One region of the Oceanobacter sp. 4_MG-2023 genome, then DNA from elsewhere that is predicted to be linked to it. Evidence: predicted binding sites of a transcription regulator. Region 1 holds the regulator's gene; each other region holds the start of a gene.

The links. Region 1 encodes sigma-54, which starts transcription at its own class of promoters, with help from an activator protein. Its sites were predicted from a motif close to TGGCACNNNNNTTGCTNT; they were not measured.
Region 2: Q8W24_RS08025 (TorF family putative porin) is a predicted target of sigma-54. The motif match lies at 4,259-4,276, and genes of this name have one in related genera.
Region 3: Q8W24_RS11490 (amino acid ABC transporter substrate-binding protein) is a predicted target of sigma-54. The motif match lies at 2,879-2,896, and genes of this name have one in related genera.
Region 4: Q8W24_RS11570 (CmpA/NrtA family ABC transporter substrate-binding protein) is a predicted target of sigma-54. The motif match lies at 2,264-2,281, and genes of this name have one in related genera.

The regions. Positions count from the first base shown of each region.
Region 1 is NZ_JAUYVV010000010.1:77,006-83,038, forward strand. Features, by position in the region: gene lptA (lipopolysaccharide transport periplasmic protein LptA) at 1-197, shown strand, start outside; gene lptB (LPS export ABC transporter ATP-binding protein) at 194-919, shown strand; gene Q8W24_RS09285 (RNA polymerase factor sigma-54) at 1,048-2,538, shown strand; gene hpf (ribosome hibernation-promoting factor, HPF/YfiA family) at 2,589-2,891, shown strand; gene ptsN (PTS IIA-like nitrogen regulatory protein PtsN) at 2,895-3,353, shown strand; gene rapZ (RNase adapter RapZ) at 3,378-4,250, shown strand; gene Q8W24_RS09305 (HPr family phosphocarrier protein) at 4,289-4,558, shown strand; gene mgtE (magnesium transporter) at 4,775-6,033, shown strand, end outside.
Region 2 is NZ_JAUYVV010000008.1:88,705-94,737, forward strand. Features, by position in the region: gene Q8W24_RS07995 (ammonium transporter) at 1-938, shown strand, start outside; gene Q8W24_RS08000 (hypothetical protein) at 1,018-1,188, shown strand; gene Q8W24_RS08005 (ethanolamine ammonia-lyase subunit EutB) at 1,360-2,751, shown strand; gene eutC (ethanolamine ammonia-lyase subunit EutC) at 2,753-3,595, shown strand; gene Q8W24_RS08015 (hypothetical protein) at 3,631-3,831, shown strand; gene Q8W24_RS08020 (accessory factor UbiK family protein) at 3,804-4,055, opposite strand; gene Q8W24_RS08025 (TorF family putative porin) at 4,382-5,044, shown strand; gene glnK (P-II family nitrogen regulator) at 5,113-5,451, shown strand; gene Q8W24_RS08035 (ammonium transporter) at 5,506-6,033, shown strand, end outside.
Region 3 is NZ_JAUYVV010000015.1:20,411-26,443, reverse strand. Features, by position in the region: gene Q8W24_RS11500 (amino acid ABC transporter permease) at 1-539, opposite strand, end outside; gene Q8W24_RS11495 (amino acid ABC transporter permease) at 542-1,738, opposite strand; gene Q8W24_RS11490 (amino acid ABC transporter substrate-binding protein) at 1,806-2,819, opposite strand; gene Q8W24_RS11485 (thioredoxin family protein) at 3,183-3,611, shown strand; gene Q8W24_RS11480 (cytochrome c biogenesis CcdA family protein) at 3,614-4,318, shown strand; gene Q8W24_RS11475 (sulfotransferase family 2 domain-containing protein) at 4,700-5,491, shown strand; gene Q8W24_RS11470 (M56 family metallopeptidase) at 5,587-6,033, opposite strand, start outside.
Region 4 is NZ_JAUYVV010000015.1:41,163-47,195, reverse strand. Features, by position in the region: gene Q8W24_RS11575 (ABC transporter permease) at 1-630, opposite strand, end outside; gene Q8W24_RS11570 (CmpA/NrtA family ABC transporter substrate-binding protein) at 752-2,137, opposite strand; gene Q8W24_RS11565 (CmpA/NrtA family ABC transporter substrate-binding protein) at 2,509-3,678, opposite strand; gene Q8W24_RS11560 (ANTAR domain-containing response regulator) at 3,681-4,247, opposite strand; gene Q8W24_RS11555 (YgiQ family radical SAM protein) at 4,588-6,033, shown strand, end outside.

The DNA.
Region 1 (6,033 bases):
TTGCCTTCAAGGGAGACGCCGCCTTGCGTCAGGAAAACAACCTATTCAGTGGCGAATTGATCCGTTATGACATTGAACAGGAAACCGTCTCAGCCAGTGGCTCAGAAACATCCGGCAGTGGCACTGGCGGCGCTGACGACAACCAGCGTATTCAAGTGATTATCCAACCCCAGCCCAACACGGACGTACAACCATGAAAACGCTCAAGGCTGAACATCTAGCCAAAAGCTATAACGGCCGCGAAGTCGTCAAGGACGTTTCCCTGGCGGTCAGCAGCGGACAGATTGTCGGCTTGCTGGGCCCTAACGGCGCAGGTAAAACCACTTGTTTCTATATGATTGTCAACTTGGTACAGGCCGACAAGGGGCGTGTCAGTATCGATGACGACGATATCAGCCATCTGCCCATGCACGGCCGCGCCCAGAAAGGCATTGGCTACTTGCCACAAGAAGCGTCGATCTTCCGCAAACTCAGCGTCGAAGACAATATCATGGCCATCATGGAAACCCGGTCAGACCTGAACAAACCCCAACGTCAGCAACAGCTGGAACAGCTACTGGATGAATTTCACATTCAGCACATTCGTACCAGCCTCGGCATGGCCCTGTCTGGTGGCGAACGACGACGGGTCGAAATAGCCCGCGCCCTGGCCGCCGAACCCTCCTTTATTTTGCTGGATGAACCCTTTGCCGGTGTTGATCCGATCTCGGTCGCTGACATTATGGATATCATTCGTCAACTCAAGGCACGTGGCATCGGCGTACTGATTACTGACCACAACGTCCGCGAAACTCTCGCAATTTGTGAAAAAGCCTATATCGTAGGCGGTGGACACATAATTGCCGAAGGCAGCGCTGATGATGTACTCGCCAACGAACAGGTTCGGGCTATCTACCTTGGTCATGACTTCCATCTTTGAATCTTATCGGCTTGCAGGGCTATGATGCCCAGCGCTGTTTCATTCGCCACCATGAAAAGCATTCCCTGTCTCACAGGCTGGCGTATAATGCACAGACCATGCCGACAACCGATGAATAATAACGCTGTATGAAAGCATCGCTTCAGTTAAAAATGGGTCAGCAGCTGACCATGACCCCTCAGCTGCAACAGGCAATTCGACTGCTGCAATTGTCTACCCTCGATCTGCAACAGGAAATCCAGGAAGCCCTGGACTCCAACCCCATGCTGGAATTCGAAGAGTCCGAGCACGACGACTTTCCGGATGCACAGCAAACCAATGCAGATCAGGAAAGGGAAGTCACCGCAACAGCGGCCACGACCGATGCCGACACCCAGGAACTGGGTGAGCAATGGTCTGATGACAAGATGCCAGATGATCTGCCAGTCGATAGCAACTGGGATGATACGTTCCAGACCACGGCCGGGGTTTCCTCAGGCTCTGGCCCGGTTGGCGATGACGACTTTGATTATGACTCCCGTCATGCCACCACAGACGACCTGCAAGATCATCTTGAATGGCAGCTGAACCTGACTCCCATGAGTGACACCGATCGCGAGATCGCCACCATGCTGATCGACGGGGTTGATGACGATGGCTATCTGCACACCACCATCGACGACATACTCGGTTCAATTGACCCGGAACTGGGTGTTGAAGAAGATGAAATCCAGGCCGTCCTCAAACGCTTGCAACAGTTTGACCCCGCCGGTGTTTTTGCCCGCGACCTGCGTGAATGCCTGATTCTTCAGCTCAACCAGCTACCTGCCGAAACACCCTGGCTGGCAGAAGCCAAATTGGTGATCGGCGACTACATCGCCCTGCTGGGCAGTAAAGATTACCCCACCCTGATGCGCAAAACCCGGCTCAAGGAAGAAGACCTCAAAGCCGTCCTGCGTCTGGTTAAAGAACTCAACCCCAAGCCGGGCGCTGATATCAGCTCCGAGCAGTCAGAATACGTCGTACCGGACGTGATTGTTCGTAATATCCGTGATGAATGGCGTGTTGAGCTTAACCCGGATATCGCCCCCAAGCTGCGCGTCAACTCCGACTACGCCTCACTGGTGCGACGTTCCGACAGCAGTGCCGACAACGCCTTCCTCAAAGACCATTTGCAAGAAGCGCGCTGGTTTATCAAAAGCCTGCAAAGCCGCAACGAAACCCTGCTGAAAGTCGCCACCAAAATTGTCGAGTACCAAATCGACTTCTTTGAACAGGGTGAAGAAGCCATGAAACCTCTGGTATTGCATGATATTGCCGATGCCGTTGGTATGCATGAATCAACCATTTCACGGGTCACTACGCAAAAATTCATGCACACTCCTCGTGGTATTTTCGAGCTGAAGTATTTCTTCTCCAGCCACGTCAGTACTGACGCCGGTGGCGAATGTTCATCCACCGCCATTCGCGCCATGATCAAAAAACTGATCAGCGAAGAAAATCCGCGTAAACCCCTGAGTGATAACAAAATTGCCATTGTGCTGGGCGACAAGGGCATTCAGGTTGCACGCCGCACGGTGGCCAAATACCGTGAAGCCATGATGATTCCGCCTTCCAATGAGCGGAAACAATTGATCTGATCGATAGCGTCGATCTCTGTTCGATACAAGCGAGCGATAAGGAGCCGTTTATGAGCATCAATATCAGTGGACACCATGTTGAAGTGACCGAAGCCATGGAAGCATACGTCAAGGAAAAACTGGTTCGTCTTGAGCGTCATGTCGACCCGATTACTTCTGGCCAGATCACACTGACCCTGGAAAAAGGCCGACAACAGGCAGAAGCCACCCTGCATGCCAGTGGTGCTGACTTTCACGCCACCTCAACTCACGACGATATGTATGCCGCCATTGATCTGCTGGCCGACAAACTGGACCGTCAACTCCTGAAACACAAAGAAAAACTGATTGCCCGACAGCACGGGCAAGGTTGACCTATGAGCATTGCGATTGCCGATATTCTACTGCCAGAATGCACCCGTACCGACGTCGCCATTACCAGCAAAAAAAAATTGCTGGAGTTTCTTGCCGGACTGATTGCCGAAAAAGTTGACGGCAGCAGTTCGGACGAAGTGTTTGAACGCCTGCTTGGACGTGAACGTCTGGGCAGTACTGGCATTGGTGAAGGCATCGCAATCCCCCATTGTCGTTTACGGCAATGCGAACAAGCCGTCGGCGTGTTACTTCACTTGCAAGAGGCCATCGATTTTGATGCCATTGACCATCAACCGGTTGACCTCGTATTTGCTTTATTAGTCCCTGAAGAAGCAACGGACGATCATCTGCAAATTCTCGCCACACTGGCGCAAAATTTCAGTCAGAATGATTACCGTCAGCAATTGCGTAGTGCCAGCAGCGATCAGGAACTGTACCAACGAGCGTTGGCCAACCACTAACCAGACCAATACGGAGACCGCATCATGCGCCTGGTTGTGATCAGTGGCCGCTCTGGCTCAGGCAAGTCCAGCGCTTTGGCCGTGCTCGAAGATCTCGGTTTTTATTGCATCGACAACCTGCCGGTTGATCTGTTGCCCGCACTGGCGGATTTACCCTACAGCGCCGAAAAACGCGCCAATGTCGCTGTCAGTGTCGATGTGCGTAATTTGCCCGACGCCATGGAACAGCTGACCCAGGTACTGACCTGCTTACCCGGACAGTATCGCCAGGTCGATATTGTATTTCTGGATGCCACCGAAGAAGTCCTGCTACAACGCTTCAGCTCCACCCGTCGCAAACACCCCCTCACCAATGACAATATCTCATTGGCAGAAGCCATCGAGCGCGAAACCGAATTGCTCGAACCTGTTGCCAACCTGGCTGACTTGACGCTGGATACCACCCGCATGTCAGTCCATGAGCTGCGCAGCCTGATCAAGATGCGAGTAGCCGAGAAAGTCACCCCGGATATGGCCATTCTGTTCCAGTCCTTTGGCTTCAAGCAGGGGATTCCTCTGGATGCCGATTTTGTATTTGATGTCCGCAACCTGCCCAACCCCTACTGGCAACATGAATTACGTCCTCTGACCGGACAGGATCAGGCGATTATCGATTTTTTATCCAGCCAGCCGGAAGTCACCGAACTGTTTGATGACATCCGTACTTACCTGTTGCGCTGGTTACCCCGTTTTGCCGAAAATAACCGCAGCTACCTGACCATTGCCATTGGCTGCACTGGCGGTCAACATCGCTCAGTGTATTTATCAGAACGCCTGACTGCAGCCTTCAAACAAGAATTTGGCAATGTACAGGTACGTCACCGCGAGCTCAGGTCTGCTGCCCATCACAGCCACTGATGCTTATTACCCACAATCCAATCGTTTCGGGAGCCTGGATGGTTAACACGCAAATCACCATCATCAACAAGCTGGGTTTACACGCACGGGCAGCCGCCAAACTGGTATCAACCGCGGCCAGCTACGGCGCAACCATCAAGGTGGGTTATCCAAACCGCATGGTCGATGCCAAAAGTATCATGGCCGTAATGATGCTCGCCGCCAGCAAGGGTACCGATCTTTATATCGAAGCAGAGGGCCAGGATGCCCAGGCAGCACTGGACGCACTCTGCGACCTGATCAATCGTCGCTTTGATGAGGGTGAATAAAAACACCTGACAGCCGTTCGATAGCCGACTTGTTCTTGTCTCCAACAACGGCGGTCAACGACCGCCATATCCCCCAAAACACCTTCTCCAACAATCAAAGTTTCCTATAAAATCAAATCACTAGCGATATCAATGCGAGTAGTTTCAGTATTCCCCGGATAGCCACACTCGGTGATTCAGGCTAGAATCAATCATTCACTCCGTACCGGGGCTTCCATGGCAGAACTCAGCGAAAAGGCCAGATCCAAACTCAACAGCCTGAACGAAGCGCTCGAGTCCGGTGCCATGGCACGCGTACGCCGGATCATCAACTCCGGCCTGGCCCCTGTTGATGTCGCCCACCTGATCGAATCCTCCCCGCCCAAAGCCCGGAAAGTCATCTGGGAGCTGGTCGACAAAGGCATCGAAGGTGAGGTACTGCAATACCTGTCGATCGATATCCAGAGTCAGTTCCTCAGCGACATGAGCGCAGAGCAGGTGGTCGATGCCACCGCTGACCTCGATTCCGATGACATCGCCGATATGCTCCAGCAACTTCCTGAGCAAGTGACCCAGGAAATTCTGAGCTCGATGGACCACCAGGATCGCGCCCGGGTTGAGGCCATTCTGGGCTACCCGGAAGACAGTGCCGGTGGTCTGATGAACACCGACACCATCACGATTCGTCCGGATATTACTCTGGATGTTGTGCTGCGCTATCTGCGTCGTCACCAGTCGCTGCCAGACATGACCGACAACCTTCTGGTGGTGAACCGGCAAAACGAATTTATCGGTGCCTTGCCTATCCGCAAACTGTTGGTGAGTGACCCCCAACAAACCGTGCGCGAAGTAATGTCTACCGGCAGGATCATGGTGATCCAGGCAACCCAGCATGAAACGGAAGTCGCCAAGCTGTTTGAACGCCATGATCTGGTATCGGCCCCGGTGGTGGATGCCAATGGCATGCTGCTTGGCCGTATCACCATTGATGACGTGGTGGATGTGATCCGGGAAACCGCCGACCACTCATTAATGAGCATGGCCGGTCTCGACGATGATGAAGACACCTTCGCCCCGGTGCTCAAAACCGCCCGCCGGCGCGCGGTCTGGCTGGGCATCAATCTGATTACCGCCTTTATTGCTTCTGCGGTTATCGGTCTGTTTGACAAGGCCATTGAAGCCGTTGTTGCTTTGGCGGTACTGATGCCGATTGTCGCCAGCATGGGCGGTATTGCCGGCAGCCAGGTACTGACACTGGTGATTCGCGGCCAGGCACTCGGGCATCTCAGTGGTGCCAACTTCCGCTGGCTTTTTCATCGTGAATTACTGGTCGCAGCCCTCAACGGCGGGTTGTGGGCCATCATTATTGCGATTATGGCCTGGGTATGGTTCAACGACATCAAGCTGTCACTGATCATGTCCGCCGCGATTATTATCAATCTGATGGCTGCTGCTGTGGTGGGTGCCGCATTGCCGCAAATTCTCAAGGCCCGTGG
Region 2 (6,033 bases), on a different contig from region 1:
TGATTCTGACCATTGTGGTGGGTTCTGGTGTCTGGATTCTGGCCGGTGCCTGGGGATGGCATCCTGATGGCTGGTTGCTGCTGGATCTGGGCTACCACGATGTGGGTGCATCAGGTGTGGTTCACGCCATCGCCGGTTTCTTTGCGCTGGGTGTGCTGATCAATCTGGGGCCTCGTTTGGGCAAATTCGTCGACGGCAAGGCGATGGCCATTGTGCCTCACAACCTGCCAATGGCGTTGATTGGTCTGATGATGATTATTGTCGGCTTCTTTGGCTTCCTGGGTGGCTGCATCATCTTTAACGGTGGTGAAACTGGCTGGACAACTATTTACGGTAACCCAACCAACTTGTCTGCTTTTGCATTCAACACACTGATGGGTTTTGCCGGTGGCGTGATTGGTGCTTATCTGTCTTCTCGTGAGCCGTTCATGACCATGTCCGGTGGCCTGGCTGGCATCATTACTGTTGCGGCCGGTCTGGATCTTTACTATCCGGGACTGACCTTCTTCTTGGCGGTTGTTGGTGGTATTTCCATGCCAATCGTTGGCAAGTTCGTTGAGAAGTGCGGTATCGATGACGCAGTTGGCGCGGTAGCGGTACACGGCTGGTGTGGCTTCCTGGGTGTGGTTCTGGTTGGTGTCTTCGCCTCCGGTTACCCAAGTGTTCCAGAAGGTGCTCCAGACATTACTTTCTTCGGTCAGCTGTTGGGCGCCGTGGTTATGTGTGTCACTGGTTTTGTACCTGGCTATGGCATCTCCTTGCTGTTGAAGAAAATGAACATGCTGCGTGTTCCTGCCAAGGCAGAAGCTGCAGGTCTGGATCTGGTTGAAATTCCAGCCATTCCTTACCCAGAGCGTGTGCCTTCCCGCGACATCATTGAAGGTACTGTTCCTGCGGATGCCGCTGGTCTGCCTGCGAATGGTGTGCTGGGTAGCTGATCGACCGCTTGATTCTCAAACGGGCGGGGCGCTGCTGCCCCGCTTGTCTTAACTTGCTGTTAGTAAAGAGGAATACATTATGGATACTTCACCGATTGATAGCTGGGAAGGCGTAGGCGCTTACTTTACCTTCGCAGACCAACCTGGCGTTGTGGCTTTTCTGTGTGGTTTGGCTGTCGTAACCTTTGTTGGTTTTATGTACGCCCTGATCAAGCACGAGAACGACGCGTTTGATAAGCACGAAGGCTGATTCGTCAGTCTGCATGACGGAAGCGTCCGTTACATCCGACTTGTACGCCCGGCTTGTTCCGGGCGCTTTCTGTTTATCCCTTTGGGAATGTACAACGGATTCCGGTGGTACTGACAAGAGCGACAGCAACCCGGCGCTGGAATCCATTATCTTTGGCAAAGGCCCGTCGATATGAGTTATCAGATTTCACTTGGCCAGAAAAGCTGGCAATTTAATGACCTGAAAAGCTTGCTGGCAAAAGCATCACCGTTGCGTTCTGGGGATTGCCTGGCGGGTGTGGCTGCTCTGGATGAGCAGGAACGGGTCGCTGCACAATTGGCGTTGGCTGATGTGCCGCTCAAAACTTTCCTGAATGAACTGGTGATTCCTTACGAAGCCGATGAGATATCCCGACTGATTATTGACCGGCATGATGCCTTGGCCTTTGCGCCGATCGCGCATTTGACGGTAGGGGATTTCCGTAACTGGTTGTTGAGTGAACAAGCCTCAACCGCGATGCTGGCACGTATTGCACCGGGTGTGACGCCGGAAATGGCTGCCGCGGTGAGCAAGATCATGCGACTGCAGGATCTGGTGCTGGTGGCTTCCAAATGTCAGGTGGTCACCCGGTTTCGTAATACCATTGGCTTGCCGGGCCGCATGTCGACACGGTTACAGCCCAATCACCCGACCGATGATCCGGCCGGTGTTGCCGCCTCTGTTCTGGATGGCTTGCTGTATGGCAGTGGTGATGCGGTCATTGGCATTAACCCGGCCAGCGACAATACCGAAGCGGTGATCACCCTGATGAAAATGCTGGATGATGTGATTCAGCATTACGATATTCCTACCCAGAGCTGTGTCCTGACACACGTGACCACCCATATTGAAGCGATAAACCGGGGTGCTCCGGTCGATCTGATTTTCCAGTCCATTGCCGGTACCGAGAAAGCCAACGACAGTTTTGGCATCAATCTGGCTTTACTCAAAGAAGCTTACGCTGCCGGACAAACCCTGGGGCGTGGCAGTGTTGGCCAGAATTGCATGTATTTTGAAACCGGACAGGGCAGTGCCCTGTCCGCCGATGCCAATTTTGGTCTGGATCAACAAACCTGTGAAACCCGTGCCTATGCCGTTGCCCGGGAATTCAAACCGCTGTTGGTGAATACCGTGGTTGGGTTTATTGGCCCTGAATACTTATACAACGGTAAACAGATTATTCGGGCGGGTCTGGAAGATCATTTTTGCGGCAAGCTGATGGGTGTTCCGATGGGTTGCGACATTTGTTACACCAATCACGCGGAAGCTGATCAGGATGATATGGATGCGTTGCTCACCCTGTTCGCCGCCGCTGGCGGTAGCTTTATTATGGGTATTCCTGGTTCGGACGACATCATGCTGAATTATCAGACGACGTCGTTCCATGATGCCTTGTATGCCCGTGAATTATTGGGTTTGAAACCGGCACCGGAGTTTGAAGCCTGGCTGCAGACCATTGGTATTTTTGATCAACAGAATCATCTGGCGTATGGCAACCAGTCTCTGCCGGCACCGTTTGAACATGTGATCCGGGGAGGTCACTGATATGGCTGATAAACCCGATACCATTCTGGTAGAAAACCCATGGCAGACCTTGCGTGAATACACCGATGCCCGCATTGGTCTCGGCCGGGCAGGGATCAGTTTACCGACCCGGGCACATCTGGAGTTTCAGCTGGCCCATGCCAGAGCCAGGGATGCCGTGCATCTGCCGCTGGGTTTTGTGCAGTTGCAACAGGATCTGGAACAGGTGCTGGCGCAAGCCGGATTGCCGGGGCCGGTCTTGAAGCTGGCCAGTCAGGCCGATGGACGGCCGCAGTATTTACAACGACCCGATTACGGTCGCCAGCTTTCATCAAGTAGCCAGGAAGCACTGACACAGTGGATGGCAGACAGTCCTCCGGCCGCTTTTGATATTGCTGTGGTGGTGGCTGATGGCTTGTCATCATTGGCGGTGCAGCGGCATGCCGCCCCGATGTTGGACTGCTTGCTGACATCACTGGCTGATACTTCATTGAAGGTGGGGCCGGTTGTCATGGTGGAACAAGGGCGAGTAGCCATTGGCGACCCGATTGGTGAAACCCTCAAGGCCAGGATGCTGGTGATGTTGATTGGTGAGCGGCCAGGATTAAGCTCGCCAGACTCGCTGGGCATTTATTTCACGTGGGAGCCTGCCAGCGGCAAGCACGATGCAAATCGTAACTGTATCTCCAATGTGCGCCACGAAGGACTGCGTTATGAAGAGGCGACTCATAAATTGATGTATCTGCTGTTGGAGGCTGACCGCCGGGCGTTGTCCGGGGTGGCCCTGAAAGATGAATCAGACAATGGTCAGCCGTCGCTGGCCAGCAAGTCGGGCAATTTGCTCTTGAAAACACCCAACACCTAATGACGTTATTTGCTGCTATTTGATGGAGAAACACTATGAATAAACTGCAACTTGTTCTTAAGCGGACACTTTTTTATCCCAGTTTCCTGATGCTTTCTAGTGGCTTTTTCTTGCTGGAATTTCGTGGCCTCACCGCCATTGCTACCGCTGCCGGGTTGGCTCTGGGTTTACACCTGGCGGTGAATGGCTATGACGTCTGGAAAGAGCGTCAGGCGTCCTTATCATCAGAAGGCTGAGCTTCCAGTTTGGCAAGCCGGTTTTCCAGAGTGGCCAGTAGTGCGCGGTATTCTTCCAGAACGCGCTGCTGGGCATCAAATTCTTTTCGTGTGACCAAATCGGCACTACTGAACAGCAACTGCAGCTGGGATGCCATATTCTTGTGCGCTTCTTGTGAGAGGGATGCAAAGGGTGACTGTGCCAGTAACTGTTCGATTTTAAAGCGTATTTCATCTGCATTCATTTTTTGGCTCTCATTGCGTGGGTTGTTGTTGCGCCATTGAGGGGCTTTAAGGGCTTATTGGCACCAATCTGGAGCCAAGTGTTTTTTAAAGGTGGTAAAAATTGATGCATTTTGTTTATTCGCGCACAAAATTGGAGCGATCAGGATCTCTGGATCCTGAAGATTATATCAGGAAAGCCGCTAATATCGGGGGTTTTCAAAGTTGGCACGGTCACTGCTAACTCTCTCTCACAGAATTACAACGATGCTCAAGGTGCAGTTCCTGGCCCCAAAGCATCGAACATGTTTAATGACTAGCTTCGCTAACCGATGAAGGAAAAAAAACGATGAAAAAACTGTCTCAAGCAATCGTTCTCGCTGGTGCCATGACGGCAGGACTGACTGCTGTTCAAACTGCTCAAGCAGAAATCTCTGCATCTGTTGATCTGGCCAGCGTGTACTTGTGGCACGGTCAGGATCTGGGCGGCGGCGCTCCTGTTGTTTCCGGTTCTTTGGATTACAGCCACGAGTCTGGCTTGTACGCTGGTGTTTGGACTTCTTCAGGTGATACCAGCCTGGGTACAGAAACTGACCTGTACATTGGTTATGCTGGTGCCGTTGGTGATCTGGGTTACGACATTGGTTACGCAACTTACCTGTACCCAGAAACAGATGAATACGATCAATTCGACGATTCTGCCAACTTCTCTCTGGGCTTCTCTTACAGCATGGCCAGCATTCGCTTCGATAAAAGCAGCGATTCCGATGCTGATGGTTTCTACTTCGTAGTAGGTGCTGATATTCCTGACACGTCTTTCTCCGCTTCTCTGGGTGGCGAAGTCGATAAAGGCAATGACTTCATGCACCTTGACGTAACTTACGCTTACAACGATACCGTTGCTTTCACTATCTCGAAAATCCTGGATCAGGACATCGAGATGAATGAAGCCGGTCACATCGATGAGTCTGCAAAATACGTTGTGTCTTACAGCCTGCCTATCGAGATGTAAAAAGCATACAATGGCCTGTGCCCTCGCATAGGCCATTCCCATCCCTTTAGCTCAAAAAGGAGTTTTCTATGAAGCTCATTACTGCTGTTGTGAAGCCATTCAAGCTGGACGATGTGCGTGAAGCATTGTCCGAGATCGGCGTACAAGGCATCACTGTTACCGAAGTCAAAGGTTTTGGTCGTCAGAAAGGACACACCGAGTTGTATCGTGGTGCCGAGTATGTGGTTGATTTCCTGCCTAAAGTAAAAATAGAAGTAGCGGTTGATGATGACCTGACTGACAAGGTTATTGAAGCGATCACCAAGGCTGCCAACACTGGCAAAATTGGCGATGGCAAGATTTTTGTTACAACTCTGGAGCAGGTTGTTCGTATTCGTACTGGTGAAACCGGTGCCGACGCGCTCTGATCCTTTTCAGTTCTAACTAATAGATAAAATCTGGCCTGATGCGGGGGGCTTAGAATGGAAAATAATATTTACGAATTGCAGTACGCCATGGATACCTTTTATTTCCTGGTATGTGGCGCGTTGGTTATGTGGATGGCTGCTGGCTTTTCCATGCTGGAAGCAGGTCTGGTTCGTGCCAAAAACACAACTGAAATCCTGACCAAAAACATCGCGTTGTTTGCAATCGCTTGTACCATGTATCTGGTTTGCGGTTATGAATTGATGTACGGCGGTGGTTACTTCCTGGCTGGTATTGCAGATGTCGATACAGCCGCTGTACTGGGTGATTTTGCAGCACGTGAAGACGGTTTCCAGGGTGGTTCAATCTACTCCGGTGCGTCTGACTTCTTTTTCCAGGTTGTGTTCGTAGCTACCGCCATGTCGATTGTATCTGGTGCGGTTGCTGAGCGCATGAAGCTGGGTGCTTTCTTGGTTTTCGCTGTCATTATGACTGGCTTCATCTATCCGATGGAAGGCAGCTGGACTTGGGGCGGTGCGTCCGTCTTCGGTATGTTCAGCCTGGGCGATGACTTCGGTTTCTCT
Region 3 (6,033 bases), on a different contig from region 1:
GCCAGGAACAGGTTGAGAGAAAAACCACCCCAGTAGGCGGTGCTGACGTATTCCAGACCCAGTAAACGGCCATCAAGAATGATAATGGCCATAAAGGGGAAGGCCAGCAGCAACATGATATCGACCTTGTTGCGCAGTTTCGGTGGCAACCAGTAAGGGGAGGATAATACGGCCCCTAGCAATATCAGGCTGAGATTGACCCGCCACAGGCTGGCATCCGGATAGTTGCCATACATCAGCGGTTGTATCCAGACCTTGATAAATACCCAACAGGCACCGTCGCCAGTACAGGCATCCTGGGTCTGGCCACTGATATGGGCTGAAATAAACAGCCAGTCGGCCAATGCCGGGATAAATGACCCCAGCAATGCCAGCAGAACCAGAGTGATGGCACTGTTCAGTGGCGAGGAGAACAGGTTGTTCTTGAGCCAGGCTTGTTTGCCAACAACGGTAACGGGCGCTGGCTCAGCGGCTTTGGGATGAAAGATACGACCGCCAGTTGGCGTTGTGGTATCAGAGGGTACGACCGGGTGACTCATGGTTATTTCCTCTCTGCCAGGCTGACTTTGCTGTTGAACCAGTTCATGGTGAACGAAATGGTCATATTGATGGCGAAGTAGACGGCCAGAGTCATAAAGACAATTTCAATGGCTTGCCCAGTCTGGTTCAGGCTGGTACCGACAAAGACGGTAAACAAGTCGGGATAGCCGATGGCTGTTGCCAGGGTCGAGTTTTTCACCAGCGACTGATATTCGCTGTTGAGCATGGGCACAATAACCCGCATGGCTTGTGGTACAACGATCAACTTCATGATCTGGCTGTCTTTCAGGCCGATACTGCGTGCGGCTTCGGTCTGGCCATGAGGCACGGCCTGGATTCCGGCGCGCACGGCTTCGGCAATAAAGGCACCGGTATAGATACTCAGGGCAACCGCCAGTGCCATCAGTTCGGGGATAACGGTGATGCCACCACGGAAGTTGAAGCCTTTTAATTGCGGGTAATCCAGCGTGAAAGGAATACCGGACAACAGAGTTGCCAGTAGTGGCAAACCGATCAGCAAGGCCAGTGACAGACGTAATACCGGCAGTTGTACACCTTCCAGTTCCTGTTTGCGTTTGGCCCAGCGGTACAGGGCAAAAATACCGATGATGGCCGCAACGATCGAGCCGTACACCAGACCGGCACCGGGTTCGCTAATCAGCTTGGGCAAATACAGCCCGCGGATATTCAGGAAAAAAGCGTCTCCAAGGCTGTAACTGTTACGGGCGCTGGGTAACGCCGCCAGGACAGCGAAGTACCAAAAGAAAATTTGCAGCAGCAGAGGGATGTTGCGGAATATTTCGACGTACACCACTGACAGGCGCTGTACCAGCCAGTTGCTGGAAAAATAGGCAACACCCATCAAAAAGCCGATGATGGTGGACAGCACAATACCAATGGCACCGACCAGTATGGTGTTGAGCAAGCCAACAATAAATGTATCGAAGTAGGTATGGGTGGCGTCGTAATCCACCAGGGTCATCAGAATGTCGAAGCCGGCCGTGGTGCTGAGGAAATCAAAGCCGGTCTGAATACCCCGGGATTCCATATTGGCGAGGGTATTGCTGATGATCAGAAATACAAGATATCCGATCCCGATTACCAGGAGCAGCTGGTAAAACAAGGCACGGAAACGGGGGTTATTATAAAACGCGGGAGCCGAGCCCGCAGGCTGGGTAGGGCGCGTACCGTTGGTCATAGGTCTCTCTCTGTATCCGGTAAAACGCATTCACCCGCCAAAAGGCGGGTGAATGTCATCGTGGCGATCAGCGGATCGGGTTGGAATACATAATGCCGCCCTTGTTCCACTGGGCGTTGAGGCCGCGGGCAATTTTCAGTGGTGAGCCAGAGCCGACGTTACGCTCGAAGACTTCACTGTAGTTACCTACTTGAGAGACGATGTTATAGGCCCACTTGGCGTCAAGGCCCAGTTTGGAGCCTGCGTCGCCGGTGTTACCCAGCAGACGTTGTTGTTCCGGTGTACCGGACTTGGCCAGTTTGGATGCCGTGCTGCTGGTGACATTGAGGAATTCAGCTTCAATCAAGGCAGCCAGTGACCATTTCACAACGTTGAACCAGGCGTCGTCACCCTGACGTACTACGGGTCCGAGAGGTTCTTTGGAGATGACTTCTGGCAATACCATGGCGCTTGATGGCTTTTTCAGGCCAATACGCAGGGCATACAGCTGGGATTGGTCGGAAGTCAGTACGTCACAGCGGCCACTTTCAAAACCGGAACGGGTCTGGTCGGAGGTATCAAAGGTGATCGCGGTGTATTTCATGCCGTGGGCGCGGAAATAATCCGCCAGGTTCAGTTCGGTAGTTGTACCGGCCTGAATACAAACCGCAGCACCGTCAAGGTCGTTCACGCTGCTGACGCCGAGGCTTTTCGAAACCATAAAGCCCTGGCCATCGTAGTAGTTGACACCGGCAAAGTTCAGGCCCAGTGATACGTCACGGGTCAGGGTCCAGGTGGTGTTACGGGACAGCATATCGACTTCGCCAGATTGCAGCGCGGTAAAACGCTCCTTGGCGGTCAGTGGCTTGTACTGAACCTTGTCAGCGTCACCCAGTACGGCAGCAGCAACGGCGCGACAGACATCAACGTCGATACCGCTCCACTTGCCTTTTTCATCTTTTTGAGAGAAACCGGCCAGTCCAGTGCTGACACCACAGGATACGGAACCTCGTTTCTGTACATCTTCCAGCGTTCCGGCTTGTGCTGTCATAGAAAGACCGAGTACGAGGCCTGTTGCAGCCATCGTCACTTGTTTCAACATAGTGTGCTCCCTGTGTGAGTAGTATCGAGTAATAAAAGCGTTTGCTTGCTTCGCTCTGTTATTCAATAAAAGTGCCAATAAGTTACTGTTGCTCAAATAATGCACTGAAATCGTTCATGACCCCTTGTGATCAGCATCGTGGCTAGGTCGGCAAAATACAATGGGCAATACAAGACGCAGTTCTGGCATTTTTATCCAGAACTGTACTGGCTATGCATTAATTCTGGGCGATCGGGATTGTTTTTTGCCCTGTTTTGGAGCGATTTTTTTTGTGGGGTTTTTGCGTTGAAGCAGGAATTACCTGTAAGAAAACAGTCTGATAAACGACTGTAAAGTAAATTCCCTGACTACAAGAGTATGTTTATGTCCCGTTCTGTTAACTTCCTGCGCTCGACGACGAGCCGGAATAACTGGCTATTGATGGCTTGTCTGGCATTTTTTTCCCATTGGGCCACCGCCGCCGAAGGCCTGTTTGAACCCTTCACACAAGAGCGGTTTGAGGCACTGGTCGAGCAGCAAGCCCCGGTGCTGGTTGATATTCATGCGGTGTGGTGTCCGACCTGCAAGTTGCAGGGCGAAGTACTGTCTGCCTTCCAGAAAGAGCATGCCCAGTGTGATCTGACCATTTTACAGGTCGACTTTGATGATCAAAAAGAATGGGTGCGTCATTTCAAGGCACCACGGCAGTCCACTTTTGTGTTGTATACCGGCGGTGAACGTAGCTGGTTCAGTGTCGCTGAAACACGGCAAAATGTGATCACAGATGCCTTGAAACAACGGATCGGCTGCTGATCATGCTGGAGTTTTCGTCGATTCCACTGGCATTTGTTGCCGGTATGCTCAGCATTCTTTCTCCTTGTGTCTGGCCACTATTGCCGATGACTGTCGGGGTTGCCCGTGCCAATGGCAAGATGGGCGTGCTGGCGATGGGAGCCGGGCTCAGTCTGGCGTTTGCGATTGCCGGTTCGCTGCTGACCTTTGTATTGGTCAGTCTGGGTCTGGACCCGGAACTGTTCCGTTACTTCTCGGCGGCACTGTTGATTGTGATGGGGCTGATTCTGGTGATCCGGCCGTTGGCGGATGCGCTGACTCTGCGTTTGTCGATGTGGATGTCGCGACGCAATATCAACAGCGCCAAACTCGACTGGATGGGGCCATTTGGCACTGGTTTGTTAACCGGTATTGTCTGGTTGCCCTGTGTGGGGCCAACGTTGGGAGCGGCGATTGCACTGGCGTCGGTAGGGCAGGATCTGGCATTGGCCTTTGTGATTATGCTGGCCTTTGGTTTGGGAACCGCAGCGGTAATGATCGTTGCCGGGCTGACCTCATCGGCGGCATTACGACGGTTGAATAACCGGATGATTTCCGGTGGTCGTGCTGGCAAATACCTGTTGGGCAGCATGATGCTGTTGCTGGGTCTGTCGGTGCTGTTGGGGATCGACAAACTGGCAGAACGCTGGGCGGTGGGCTGGTTGCCGACCTGGATGGTCAGTTTCTGAAGATGGACACCCACTTGAATGCACTTGAATTGATGGACTAATGCTGAAGGTGGACACCCACTAACGCTCTTGAATGGATACCCATTGGAAGGATGAAATATAGGTATCTGTTTAATAGTGGGTGTCCGGCTTGTTTTTATCCGGCTTATTCGCTTGTTTATTCATGAAAATCCCAGAAATTACTGCTGAATCTTACAAATAAAATGTTGGATGGCAATTAAAGAATAGAACCAATAACCACAAGTTGAAATAGATTTTCTCGGATTTATTTCGTTCGGCTGGCTCTATTGTAAAAAGATGGCTTGATTATCAGGAATGTATTATGTAAATTCTTGTGATTTTATTTTAAAATAAATTACTCGAACCAGAATCAGGATTATTATGTCATTGTTTAAATACTCATCTGGAAGTCAGCTATCCCTGCCGAAAAATGATCAACACCAGTTTGCGATGCAACATGCAATGACGTTGTTTCATGCTAATGCTATTTATAGTTTTATACCTAAAAATGGCTGTTCAACTATGCGTCTATCTGTTGCTGTCGCTAATGGTTGTATTGATGGAATAGAGCAAGGCCATTGGATACATAATAATAATGGTACATTTATACCTTCTTTGGCAGAAGCAGTGCGAGCCAACTATAAATTTGTTGTTTTACGTTGCCCGTTCAGGCGCCTGGCAAGCGTTTTTCTTGATAAATTTGTTGCGAAAGAGATAAATGCCTGGATGTATCGGGATGTTCTGAATCGAAACATTGAATTAGATGATTTGACCTTTGAGTCATTTGTTTTATCTTTGCAAAAGAAAGATATTTTGAATAGTGATATTCACTGGTGTCAACAAAGTGATTTTTTATTGTATAAAGAATATTCTGATTATTTTTCTTTGGAGAATTTTTCCAAAGCGATAAGCACATTAAAAGAGAAGATTTCTCTTGACGTGATCGATGCTCGACCACTGACCATGCATGGTATTGATGGTTATGAACTATTGGATGATAAAGATTATAGTCAAATAAATGCTTTTGATATTTCGATATTAAAGAGGCAAGGAAAGTGCCCTAGTCCTGCTTCTTTATATACACCCAAGTTAATAGAGGTGGTAAAACGTGTTTATGCCAAAGACTTTACCCTTTATAAAAAAAGATGTGATGCCAGGGATTTGTTGTTTTAATTTCCTGCTGTGTCACGACTAAAGATGGACACCCATTTCAGCTGAATGTAGGCATCCTTTCAACAATGGGTGTCTGTTTATGAGTGGCGGATCACTCAGTGCAGAAACAGATAATCCAGCAGTGGGTGCAGCAACATCCCGAACAGCAATATTTGTACGATGGCCAACAGCGCCAGCAGGGTTGTCAGATAGCGGCCAGTTGCTGTCGACGCTGATGGCAGAACCGTTTCGGAAGCCAATGCTGGATCACTCGTCGCCATGCGATCGCGCAGATTGGTCAGCTCGTGTGGCTGAAAGCCTTGCTGCAACACCAGTTCGTCGGCGATATGTTCAGTTACTTGATGATACATGGATATTAATCGACGGCGGGTCTGTGGCAGCCAGCACCAAAGCAGCCGTTGCAGCAACCAGCGCCTGAGATTGTCGCGCCGCCATTGGTGGCTGTGTTCATGAATCAACACCAGTCGGCGTTCGCGTTCGGTCAGTTCATCAAACAAACCTTGTGACAGGTAAATCACCGGCTGCCAAAAGCCAACACACCA
Region 4 (6,033 bases), on a different contig from region 1:
CCAGAGCGAGCAAAGCATGACCGTGATCATGGAGTTCACAAACGACTTGGGCACCGCCGGGTCATCCGAGACGTATACGGCGCTGACCACCATGGTCACCAGTGGCAACCAGGCCAGTGGGGATACGGGTTTGAATATCTGGATAATCGGATTAAACGCGTCGTTCAGCGTGGCGCTCAGGCCTGTCAGGATTCCCAGTGGAATAGCGATCAGCGAGGCCAGAATAAAGCCCGTCATGACGGTTATCAGGCTGGTCAGGATCTGATCAAAATACGTGGCTTTGCCGGTGTAGTCCCGAATCTTTGGCACATAATCAGGGTCTTCGGCCACGCGGGCATCATTGCGCAGCTGTTGGCGTTCATAAAAGGCCTCTGCCTTTTCGCGCTCGGCAATGTGTTCGCTGATCAGGCCCTTGCTCTGTTCGTACACATCCGCTGGGCCGGGGAAATTACCCAACGAGGTTTCGATATTACTGGCGGCTCCGTGCCAGATCATCAGGAACACCAGGATACCGGCCAGCGGCACACCAATGGCTTTGGCGATGATCTGGAAATTCAGACCGATGTTGTCGCCTTGCAGGATTTTCACTATAGGCTCAAGCCACGGCAATTTCGACAGTGCCATATTCATGTTGTATATCTCCGGGTCGCACGGTGGTTGCTGACGTTCGGGGCATCGCCCCGCCGTGTATGCCGCATCGACCGTTGTTGTTGGTATGGGTCGATACGGGGTCTGATAAATCTATCGAATGTTAGATTTTGTCGTTGCCTTGCAGACCAATCTTGAATTTTTTCAGGTAGGCGTTGGGGGCTTTACCGTCATAGGTTACGCCGTCGATAAACTGGGTCTGTGGGGCTTTGAAACCGTCTTCGGCCGTGAAGTCCGGGAAATCCACAGCATCCAGCTTGCCTTCCTTGATCAGGGCTTTGGCTGCATCGGCATAGATGTCTGGACGGTAGACTTTTTTGGCAATATCCATGTACCAGCTATCCGGTTGGGCATCGGCAATTTGTCCCCAGCGGCGCATTTGGGTCAGGTACCAGATCGCATCGGAGTAGTAAGGGTAGGTTGCGTTATAACGAAAGAAAACATTGAAATCCGGTACGTCCCGGGTGTCGCCTTTTTCGTATTCAAAGGTGCCGGTCATGGAGTTGGCGATCACGTCGTAATCAGCCCCCACATAGTTGGATTGGGAGAGAATTTTAACGGCTTCCGGACGGTTGGCGTTGTTGTCGGCATCGAGCCAGGCAGCGGCACGAATCAGTGCCTTGACCACGGCCTTGTGGGTGATCGGGTATTTATCGGCCCATTGCTGGCTTACACCAAAGACTTTTTCCGGGTTGTTTTTCCAGATTTCATAGTCGGTAATCACCGGTACGCCAATGCCTTTGAACACGGCTTGCTGGTTCCAGGGTTCGCCCACGCAGTAACCGTAAATGGTACCGGCTTCCATGGTGGAGGGCATCTGTGGTGGTGGCGTAACCGACAGCAAGGCATCGGCATTGAGTTTGCCCGAGGTATCGCCTTTGGCGGGGGCGTAGTAGCCGGGGTGAATGCCACCGGCTGCGAGCCAGTAACGCAGCTCATAGTTATGGGTCGATACCGGGAATACCATGCCCATATTGAAGGGCTTGCCTGCTGCCTTGTACTTGTCAACGACCGGCTTCAGGGCATCGGCCTTGATTGGATGGATCGGTTTGCCATCGGCTCCCATGGGGACATAAGGCTTCATTTGTTGCCAGATGTCGTTGGAGACGGTGATGGCGTTGCCGTTCAGGTCCATGCTGAAGGCGGTGATAATATCGGCCTTGGTACCAAAACCGATGGTGGCGCCCAATGGCTGGCCTGCAAGCATGTGAGCACCGTCCAGCTGGCCGTCGATCACACGATCCAGTAGCACTTTCCAGTTCGCCTGGGCTTCCAGTGTGACGTACAGGCCTTCGTCTTCGAAGTAGCCTTTTTCATAAGCAATGGCCAGAGGCGCCATGTCCGTCAGTTTGATAAAGCCGAACGTGAGCTCTTCTTTCTCGGGGTACTGCTTTGCCAGCGCAGCGGGTGCCGCCAGCGTCGCCAGTCCGGTTGCCAGAATGGCAGCACTGGTCAGTAATGTTCGGCGTAATGGAGTAATTACTCGCATCATATTTCCTCTCTGAAGCAGGTTTTGAAGCAAAAAAAAAGCGCCACAACGTGTAAACGTTGTAGCGCCTTTGCTTGAATTCTGTGTTTTAAATGCAGTCCGCCATTGGACTTGTATAAGGACTGATATTCAAACGATGTGCCAAAACCTGAGCATCACCCGGAAAAAGAAACAAAAACCGCTGTCACGCCCATACAGCGGGCCTTGGGTGGTATTTTTGTGAATACCTCAAGGCTGGGCCAACAAGTGGTAATCCCTCATCGCCTGATCAATCGGCACAAGACTGGTGCAATAACGGGCCGGGTTAGCCCGGTTTTGGGCGTTTTCTGACGGTGGTTTCTGGTCTCTGGCCATAGTTTCTGGTGACAGGATTAACGATGATAACTAAACGCCGTTGGTGCCATGGCCACACCATCCAGCTGCCACGGATCGCGATGATCCAGCGCCAGCCGGGTACCTTCTGCCACGAGTGCAGGCCGCTGTAATGCTTGCTGGTACAGGTCGCTACGGTAGCACTCGCGGATAGTTTCTTCGCAGTCCAGGGCGGAACTGACCCAGCCCCAGCGCTGCATTTGTTGCAGGAACCAGACGCCATGCTCTTGCCAGGGATAGTTGGCCAATGAGCGGTGGAACACCAGCATATCCGGCTGCTGCTGTTGGGATTCTCCGGGGCGGTAAACAAACTCGCCCACCAGTGCTGGCAAAGCCGCCGCAACCGGAATCTGAATCGCATCGGCCAATAAGGCTCCTGCGGCTTCGCGGTGATCGTCCAGCCAGAGAGTGGCCTTGTCCAGTGCCCGGATCAGGGCCTGGGTGGTGTTGGGGTGAGTATTGGCCCACTCCTGGGTCAGTCCCAGTACCTTGTCGGGGGCGCTGTGCCACAAGTCCGGGCCAGTCAGCAAGCATTCGCCAACTTCTTGCTGGATCGCTACTGAGTTCCAGGGGGCACCGGCACAAAACCCATCGATATGAGACAGCGATAAATGATCAACCATTTGTGATGGCGGCAGTACCACCAGAATCACATCCTGATCCGGGTCCACGCCCGATGCGGCCAGCCAGTCCCGCAGCAACAGGTTGTGAATGGAGTAGGGATAAACGGTGGCAAAAATCAGCGGCGACTCACCCCGGGAACGGCGGCTCTGAACCAGCTTTTTGAGTGCTTTGCCTGAGGCGATAGCATCCCCTGCAGGAGATTGCCCGGAGGCCTGCTCTTCCAGCTGTTGGCCTAACGATCGTGAGATCGTAAAGGCGTTACCGTTCAGGCCAAAGGCAAAGGGAGCCATCATGGCTTTTTTCAGACCACCCAGACCCAAATGGGTCGCCAGTAACATCGGGGCCAGCATTTGTGCACCATCGAGATGGCCAACCAGTACCTTGTCGCGAATATTGGCCCAGGAGACTTCCTGTTGCAGCTCGACGTTGAGGCCTTCTGCGGCAAAGTAACCCTGGGCATCGGCTACCAGTAGGGGCAGGCTGTCGCTCAGTGGCATGTAGCCCAGTATCAGGCTGGATTTTTCCAGTGGATCAGAGTCTGTCATAGTCAACCGTTCAGCAGGTTCATTACCGAAATAATGTTTTTGGCGACATCCACCATACGTTGGCCGCGATCCATGGCCATTTTGCGCATGGCGTGATACGCCTCTTCTTCCGACATGTTTTTTTGCTTCATCAGCAAGGCTTTGGCTTCGTCCAGCAGACGTCGGTCGGCCAACTGGTTTTTGGTTTTTTCCAGCTCGCCACGCAAAGCCTGGAATTCCCGAAAGCGGGCGACGGCCACATCCATAATGGACTTGACGCGAGCGGGGTTGAGACCATCGACAACGTAAGCACTGACTCCGGCCCGTACGGCTTTTTCAATAGTGGCGGGGTCGTCTTCATCAGAAAACATGATCACCGGCTTGGGGTTGTGCTGATTCAGCACGGTCATATGCTCCAGCATGTCCCGATCCGGGCTTTCGATGTCGATAATAATGACGTCTGGCTGGTGTTCCATCACCTTTTTCATCAGGCCCTGGGCACTGGCGAGGCAGGCAACGACTTCACAACCGGCGTCCGACAGTGCCTGTTGCAGGATGGCAGCCCGAGGGGCCTGGTCATCAACAACCATGATTCGGGGCGGAGGGCTCCCCTGTTTTGCTCGGGATTCACGGTGGGCCATTATGTTGGGCTGTATCTCGATAAGTTAATAAGGATGTTAGCAGTTTTTGCTGGAATAACAGAAGCGCGCAGGGATTCCCTGTTGTTGTTATGGACGCAGCGGCCAATGACGCTTTTGTGATCAGATACTGGTCTTTTGCACGGCTGAGGCGGTCAGGTGTTAATTAATAGGGATATTACCGCCAATTTCCGACTATTTGACTGGGTTATTCTTCAGTCTTGGGCCGAATTTTGGGAGAATAGCCAATCTTTGGCGTCCGCCAGTCCGTGTATACAAGAGCTTGAATTTTATGTCGCAGTCCAACCAGCAGCCGGTCACGACCGAGGTGCCACACCTGTTTTCGCATTTTCCCTATTGGGCCGAGTGTTTCGGCACCGCACCGTTTTTGCCAACGACGCGAGAGGAAATGGATCAGCTGGGCTGGGACAGTTGTGACATTATTGTGGTGTGTGGTGATGCCTATGTCGATCATCCCAGTTTCGGGATGGCCGTCATCGGACGGCTGCTGGAGAGCCAGGGCTTCCGCGTCGGCCTGATTTGTCAGCCAGACTGGAACGATCCCGATGCCTTTACCTGCCTTGGCCAACCCAATTTCTACTTTGGGGTATCAGCGGGCAATATGGACTCGATGATCAACCGCTACACAGCGGATCTCAAGGTACGTTCGGAAGACGCTTACACGCCCGGCGGTGAACCGGGCAAGCGCCCGGATCGGGCCGTAATTGTCTATTCGCAGAAAATCCGTGAAGTGTACAAGGATATTCCGATTGTGATTGGCGGAATCGAAGCCAGCCTGCGCCGGATTGCCCAGTACGATTACTGGAGCGATCAGGTACGGCGGTCGGTATTGATCGATTCCGGAGCGGATATCCTGCTGTACGGCAACGCTGAACGGGCATTGGTGGATCTAACCCACAAACTGGCCGAAGGGCGCGATATCAAGGATATTATCGACCTGCGTGGTACCGCCATTTTGCGTGATGCCGCGCCACAAGGCTGGACTGAAATCGACTCAACCCGCATCGACTGGCCGGGGAAAATCGACGTTATTGCCAACCCCTATGAAATGAAAGAAGCCAACAGCGACAGCTGTGCTTCCGACCAGCAAGCGCTGGAAGCAGGGGCCGATGCCGACACCGATATCATGCCGGTCAAAATTGTCCCGATGCCATTGCAGCGCAAGGTCGAACACGACAACAGCCGCACCTATATTCGCTTGCCCTCATTCGACAAGGTACGCAACGACAGCGCCCTGTATGCCCATGCCTCACGGGTGTTACACCAGGAATCCAACCCCTATAACGCGCACCCGCTGATGCAAAAACACGGTACCCAGGAAGTGTGGGTCAACCCACCGCCCATTCCACTGGAAACCGACGAAATGGACGCCGTCTTTGCATTGCCGTATCAGCGCATTCCACATCCGGCGTATGGTGATGCCCGTATTCCGGCTTACGACATGATCCGGTTTTCGGTGAACATCATGCGTGGCTGTTTTGGCGGCTGTACCTTCTGCTCGATTACCGAGCACGAAGGCCGCATTATTCAGAGTCGGTCGCAGGAAAGCATTATTCACGAGATTGAAGAAATCCGTGACAAGGTACCAGGGTTCACAGGCACCATCTCCGACCTGGGCGGCCCAACCGCCAACATGTATATGCTCAACTGCAAAAGCGAGACGATCCTGAAAAACTGTCGTCGACTGTCGTGTGTGTATCCCGGTATTTGTAAAAAC